2 regions of the Paenibacillus sp. RRE4 genome follow, and region 2 is predicted to be linked to the other one. Evidence: riboswitches for the same ligand, from Rfam matches in the RefSeq annotation. Region 2 holds a riboswitch; the other holds the start of a gene.
The links. Region 2 has a riboswitch for glycine ahead of sdaAB (L-serine ammonia-lyase, iron-sulfur-dependent subunit beta). Riboswitches for the same ligand answer to the same signal wherever they lie in the genome.
Positions count from the first base shown of each region.

Region 1: another riboswitch for glycine. It lies ahead of gcvT (glycine cleavage system aminomethyltransferase GcvT); the one in region 2 lies ahead of sdaAB (L-serine ammonia-lyase, iron-sulfur-dependent subunit beta).

Region 1 covers NZ_JAUZUT010000008.1:46,820-50,234, forward strand. The annotation lists gene Q9R46_RS23850 (PTS mannitol transporter subunit IIBC) at 1-408, opposite strand, end outside; gene gcvH (glycine cleavage system protein GcvH) at 851-1,243, opposite strand; glycine riboswitch at 1,590-1,712, shown strand; glycine riboswitch at 1,716-1,816, shown strand; gene gcvT (glycine cleavage system aminomethyltransferase GcvT) at 2,047-3,189, shown strand; gene gcvPA (aminomethyl-transferring glycine dehydrogenase subunit GcvPA) at 3,186-3,415, shown strand, end outside.
Region 2 covers NZ_JAUZUT010000004.1:159,554-162,968, forward strand. The annotation lists gene Q9R46_RS20785 (HAMP domain-containing sensor histidine kinase) at 1-137, shown strand, start outside; gene Q9R46_RS20790 (LolA family protein) at 144-1,238, shown strand; glycine riboswitch at 1,433-1,610, shown strand; glycine riboswitch at 1,615-1,753, shown strand; gene sdaAB (L-serine ammonia-lyase, iron-sulfur-dependent subunit beta) at 1,867-2,556, shown strand; gene sdaAA (L-serine ammonia-lyase, iron-sulfur-dependent, subunit alpha) at 2,546-3,415, shown strand, end outside.

The DNA.
Region 1 (3,415 bases), on a different contig from region 2:
CTCAAAACCCGCTCTGATCTTGCCCTCAATGGACTTATCAAACTTCTTGATGACCCATGCACCGAAAGGCCCCGCAATCATAGCCCCGAGGAACATTGGAATATCCGTTCCGACAATGACACCGATGGTCATAATCGCTCCGACGACACCACCACGTGTGCCATGCACCATCGTACCCCCGGTATAACCAATCAGTAGCGGCAGCAAATAAGTAATCATCGGACCTACAAGCTGCTCTATTGTCGCATTGGGAAACCATCCTGTTTTAATAAACATCGCTGTAATTAATCCCCAAGCAATAAATGCTCCCATATTAGGCATGACCATACCGCTCAGGAATCGTCCGAAGCGTTGCACACCAACACGTAACCCACCTTTGGAATTGGATGTTTGATCCAAATTACTCATTGGTTTATCCTCCTTGAATCAAGTCATTATTTCGTATGAAAGGGGTATCATTGATCCCCTGCTGTAATCCTAAGCGAGAAACCCTTCCTGTTCAATCAAATGAAAGCGTACTTTCGTCATGAACAATGATGACAACATTGGATTATGTAATCGCTTTTAATTAGGAATATATGCTCAATCCGTTGATACTCAAGGTTTTTTCTGCCTATGACTTTATTCATATACAACATGCAAAGCAATAAAATAGCTTGGTCCGTTTGCCATTTTTTTATTCGCGATTTTAAGTTACTCTTACTTAATTTCCTCCAATATGCCAAAAAAACAGCAAAAAACCTGCATAAGCTCTATAGCTCACGCAGGTTTGAAGAACAATATTTTTATATTCGAATGAGATTATATATATGTCAATAAGTACAAATCAACTCGACAATCCGGTCTAATTCTATTCCTCAGTATGTTTAAGATAAGCATCCGCATTCAGCAATGTGGATAATGCAGCTGTTACATCTCCATCGACGCGAATTTCGATCATCCAGCCTTCTTCGTAAGGAGAGCTATTCACCAGTTCCGGCGAGTCCTGCAAAGCTTCATTCACTGCAACAATGGTGCCGCTGACGGGTGAGAACAGATCAGACACCGTTTTGACGGATTCAATCGTACCGATGCTGTCTTCTGCCTTTACACCGGCTTCAAGATCAGGCAATTCCACAAACACAATGTCACCCAGCTGATGCTGCGCGAACTCGGTAATGCCAATACGTACGGTATCCTCCCCTACGGTTTGCACCCATTCGTGCTCTTTACTGTACAGGAAATCATTTCTCAATTCGCTCATCGATATCCGCCTCGCTTTTCATTAATGAGTGCATGCGTTCTTTGACCTTCACCTTTTTCCCAAACAATAGCGTATGATATTTCAGATTCAAATGTCAAGTTAGCTCACAGTTTATTTAAATTTAGACACCTCACCGTGTGTAACCTTACACTACTCTTTCTGCATATAATGGTGAATATTAGAATAGTAAGCGCACTCTTTCAGAATAAACGAACATTTATGAGTATTTATAATTAAATATTCGTATTTTACACAATTTTAATGATATTGTTCTTGACATCCAGAGTGTATCCACGTTTTAATGAGAAGAGCAACTGAAGTTAATTGGACTACGTATGAACCGCGGATGAATGTAAAGGGAGAGATTGCCCGTACACCCGGTTTGGGGATGTGCATGAGGCGGCGCCGAAGGAGTAAACCACCGACAAGCGGGGGTGAATCTCTCAGGCAAAAGGACTTTTACAGGACGCAACTCTGGAGAGCATCTAATCGTCCTATATGGATGTTATGATCACCCAAGGGGAAACCTGTCTGAATAAACGGCGGGGTAACTCTCAGGTACAAGGGACAGAGCCTAAGAATACAGCGTGCTACTTGGCATGCCGGTTCTTTGGCCTGTCCTTTTCCTTTTTCCCAAAAAATGAATTGCAGGTTCCAGGATCGTACTAAACATAACAAATGAAAAAATGTAGAACGGTCGGCTGTTAAGTCTCGAATACTAAAACTACTTAAGCATTAATGATCTGGCTCACAGAACGTGTTTTCATACTTGGCCTACTAACGGCCCATGACGAGGTGATTGGATGTCTGATTTGTTAAGAACACCACTCTTCCCCCTATATGCGCAATATGAAGGTGTACGTTGCATTGATTTTGGCGGCTGGGAGTTGCCCGTGCAGTTTAGCGGTATTCAAAAAGAGCATGAAGCCGTACGCGAGCGCGCCGGGCTGTTTGATGTATCCCATATGGGCGAATTCACCGTAACGGGTGAACAGGCGGAAGCCTTTTTACAACACATGACAACCAACGATGTGACCGCAATTGTACCAGGTCAGGCACAATACACGCTGATGTGTTATCCCGATGGTGGTGTAGTAGATGATCTGCTGATCTACAAACTGGCGGAGCAACACTACATGCTGGTTGTCAATGCCTCTAATATCGACAAGGATTGGGCGTGGCTTCAGGAGCATATCGTACCTGGCGTAAACATGACCAATGATTCCGAGCAAACGGCGTTACTGGCGCTACAAGGCCCTTTAGCGGTCGATATTCTCTCGAAGGTTACAGGTTCAGAGGTGGATGCAAGGTCCATTGAACCGTTCCGCTTCGTACAGCATGCCGAGGTATGTGGAATAAAGTTGCTACTGTCGCGCACTGGATATACAGGTGAAGATGGTTTTGAACTGTATGTTGCAGCAGATCAGGCGGCTCTGGTATGGAACGGACTGATGGAAGCAGGTGCTGATGTGGGCCTCGTTCCAGCGGGACTTGGTGCGCGTGATACACTGCGATTCGAAGCAAAGTTGCCTTTGTACGGTCAGGAGCTGTCACCAACCATCTCTCCACTGGAGGCAGGACTTGGGATGTTCGTGAAGTTAAATGCCGGACCTTTTATTGGACATCAAGCTTTGTTGCAACAAAAAAATGACGGCCCTGCCCGCAAGCTGATCGGCATCGAAGTGCTGGAGCGTGGTATACCACGGCCACATTACCCGATCTATGCGGGTGGCGTTCAGATTGGTGAAGTGACAACCGGAACACAGTCCCCAACTTTGAAGCGTAATCTTGGCCTTGCCCTAATTGACAGCAATCATGCTGCAATAGGCACTCCGCTGGAGATTGAGATTCGTGGCAAAAAGCTGAAAGCCGAGGTCGTCAAGACCCCTTTTCATAAACGGACACGTACGCCAAAGACACCTACTCAAGGAGCTGAGCAAGCATGAGCAAGCACCGCTACATTCCCATGACCGAACAAGATCAGAGCGCGATGCTCGCCACAATCGGTGTGGATTCGATTGAAGATCTGTTTAAAGATATCCCGCAGGAGATTCGTTATCAGGGCGAGTTGCCTGTCTCTTCCAAACTGGATGAATATGCCTTAACCCGCCATATGTCGAAACAGGCTGGCTCCAATGCCAACTTCGAGACACATGCCAGTTTCCTTGGCGC
Region 2 (3,415 bases):
TATCAAAGAGAATCGCATTAAAGCACGGAGGGGATATACGCATGTGGTCCTCTAAACAATATGGGACTGCAGCTGTTTGCTTATTGCCGGAACGAAGAAACCCGGATGAATCGCAGGATATAATCAAGAAAGGATGATGATTTATGATTAAAAATGGATGGAAATGGATAGGGTCGATCTTGATCGCAGGTTCACTATTGGCAGGCTGTGCAGAAAAGGAGCTACTCGGAATGTCAGGCGATGACATGATTGAAAAAATTATTACTGCCGAGTCTGAGCCGGGGTCATACTATGCCGAAGGTACGGTGAAGATGTGGACAGATAGTGAGGTTACGAACACCATACACGTGAAGGAATGGGTTGACGGAAAAACAGGGAAAAAGCGGATCGAGACAGATGAAAATGGAAACGTGAGTTATGCGGTTCATAACGGTTCAGAGATACTGATCTATGAAGAAGAGGCGAAGACCGCTTTTGCGATGGATTCATCAGCGCTCCAGCAGGAACCCAACCAGACCCAGAAGCAGATGCTGGTGGATCAACTGGAACGTATGCGTGACAACCATAATGTGAAGATGCTGGGTCAGGAAAAGCTTCAAGACCAGGAGGTCATTCATATTGAATTAACGCCGAAGGATGAGGATTCACTGTCCATGTCTTCGGAGTATTGGATAAACCCCAAAGAGTGGATGGTTGTTAAAGCCACCAGTACGCATGGGGATACCAAATCAGAGTTTCTATATGACCGGATCAATTACAATCCTGAGTTCACAGACCAGACGTTTACGCTGGATATTCCTGCAGATGTTGAAGTGAAAAAAATGAATGACGTGATGAATAACCAAGAAATCACACTGGAAGAGGCAGAGAAGTCCGTGGGCCAGCCCTTTCTACAATATGTAGGAAAAGATATGAACTTGTCGAGAATTGAGCTCATTTCGTCTATGGGTGAAAACGGCCGGGATGAAGTAACGTTGTATTATGTGAAGGATAACAAACCAGAAATCAGCATGACCGTATTCAAAGCACTAGAGGAAAACGGTGATGAAAAGCTGCTTCCAGAGGAAAAGAAAGTTAACATTCGTGATACAGAGGGTTCATACATGTCTATGATTCGGAACTTGTCGTGGAGTGAGGACGGTCTTCGTTATTCGGTCATGGGCGAAAATGATTTTTGGACAGAAGAGCAACTACAGATGTGGGTAAATGAGCTGCAAATACCGAAGCCAGCGAAATAATGTTGGCTGGTAGAAAAAGATTGAACAAGCTTTGAACCATATGAATGAAATGAGCATATCGTATATAGAAAATGATGTACCCTGAGATTACGTCACTTTTATTGACATATAGAGTATGGCATATTACGCTGTATATGATTGAATGCATGGCAGAATGGTGAACTTTCATTCATGAAAGAACAGAATATAGCGAATGATAACGAGCGGGAGAGACCTGAGCAGGATGATGATGCAATACAGTACAAGTAAGCATGATAGATGCCATTTTAGATGCGGAACTGTACTGTACAGATGGCTTAGGCACCGAAGGAGCAAGCAGTTATGCACCCGGCATAACCGTTAATCTCTCAGGTAAAAGTACCGTCGTTGGACGCAGCTCTGGAGAGTGCGCGGAAGAAGCGCCACCCAAGGGGTATATGATTGTCAGATTGCTGAACAGGTGAGTGCTTGCGTGTACTCGGCCTTGTTCTTCCCTGGCGCTAGAATCATGAAACTCTCAGGTATCAAGGACAGAGAGAGGGCTAACGGCCTTCTTCTGTCCTTTTTTAATGTCATCAATCAGTAAATCAGGAACATTATGGCGGTCTTGTCCGCATGGCGATGACAAAACCAATTGGAGGGTTACAAGGTGCGATTTAAAGATGTTTTTTCAATTATTGGTCCGTCGATGACGGGACCATCCAGTTCACATACAGCCGGTGCGGCAAGATTGGGGAGAATTGCGCGTCAGTGGCTGGGATGTACGCCGGAACGTGCGAGACTTACATTATATGGCTCATTTGCGGATACCTATCAGGGACATGGAACAGATCTGGCACTAATCGGCGGCTTGCTCGGTTACGTTACAGATGATCCGCGTATACCGGATGCAGAGCAGTATGCAGATGAAGCAGGCATGGAGGTTGAATTTTACACCAGCGGTCTGCCAGCTCCCCATCCGAACACGGTCAAGATTGAATTGTGGCACGGTGAACGGGCATGCTCTTTAATAGGTGCTTCCATCGGTGGCGGCAGTGTATCTGTGCATGCGTTAAACGATTTTCGCGTACAGATCAGTGGAGAGTTTCCGACACTTGTTTTGCGTCATGCCGATAAAGCGGGAGTGCTGGCATCCGTGACCTCAACCATTAGCTCATCCGGAGTGAATATCGGCTATATGCAAGTGGATCGAAAGGCTCGTGATGGTGAGGCACTAACAGCAATGGAGATGGATGCACCGCCGAGTGAAGACACGCTGAGCAAGCTGCGTTCATTGGACCATATGCTGGACATACGTGTGATTGATCTGAAGAGAGGGGTTGATCCGGATGCGGTTTAAACATCTACATGAATTGAACGCCATCTGCACTGCGGAGTCCAAAACCATTGCACAGTTGATGATTGAAGAGCAGGTGCAGGAGACAAATACACCGGAAACAGACGTGGTAAAGCAGATGTCGGATTACTACCAGGTGATGAAAGAAGCCGTTCGTAAAGGACTTACAGAAGATACCACCTCACGTAGCGGACTGACGGGTGGGGATGGGAAAAAGATGGCCGAATATATTCGCCAAGGCGAAACGTGCTCAGGTGATGCTTCTGCCCTTGCCATGGCCTATGCGCTATGTGTATCGGAAGTGAATGCTTCTATGGGACGTATCGTGGCTACCCCAACGGCGGGCTCTTGTGGCATCATTCCGGGCGTGTTTATCAGCTCGCAGGAACGATTTGGCTGGACGGATGAACATCTGGTGAATGGATTGTTCTGCGCTGGTGCTATTGGATACGTGATCGCCAACAATTCATTTATTTCAGGGGCCGAGGGCGGTTGTCAGGCGGAAGTAGGTTCAGCGATTGGCATGGCTGCCGGTGCGATGGTGGAGCTTCGCGGAGGGACGCCGGAGCAGGTGGTGCATGCTGTAGGATTGGCTTTGAAAAATACACTGGGCCTCATCTGCGATCCGGTTGCTGGCCTTGTAGAGATTCCATGCATCGTGCGCAACGGACTCGGTGCCGTTACTGCACTGGCTGCCGCAGATATGGCACTCGCTGGTGTACGCAGTGCCATTCCGTCTGACGAAGTCATCGACGTGATGTTGGAGGTAGGCAGCGCGATGCCAAGCCGTCACCGCGAGACAGCGCAAGGCGGGCTCGCCCAGACACCTACAGGCCGCAAGATGATGGAGAAGCTGGCGAAA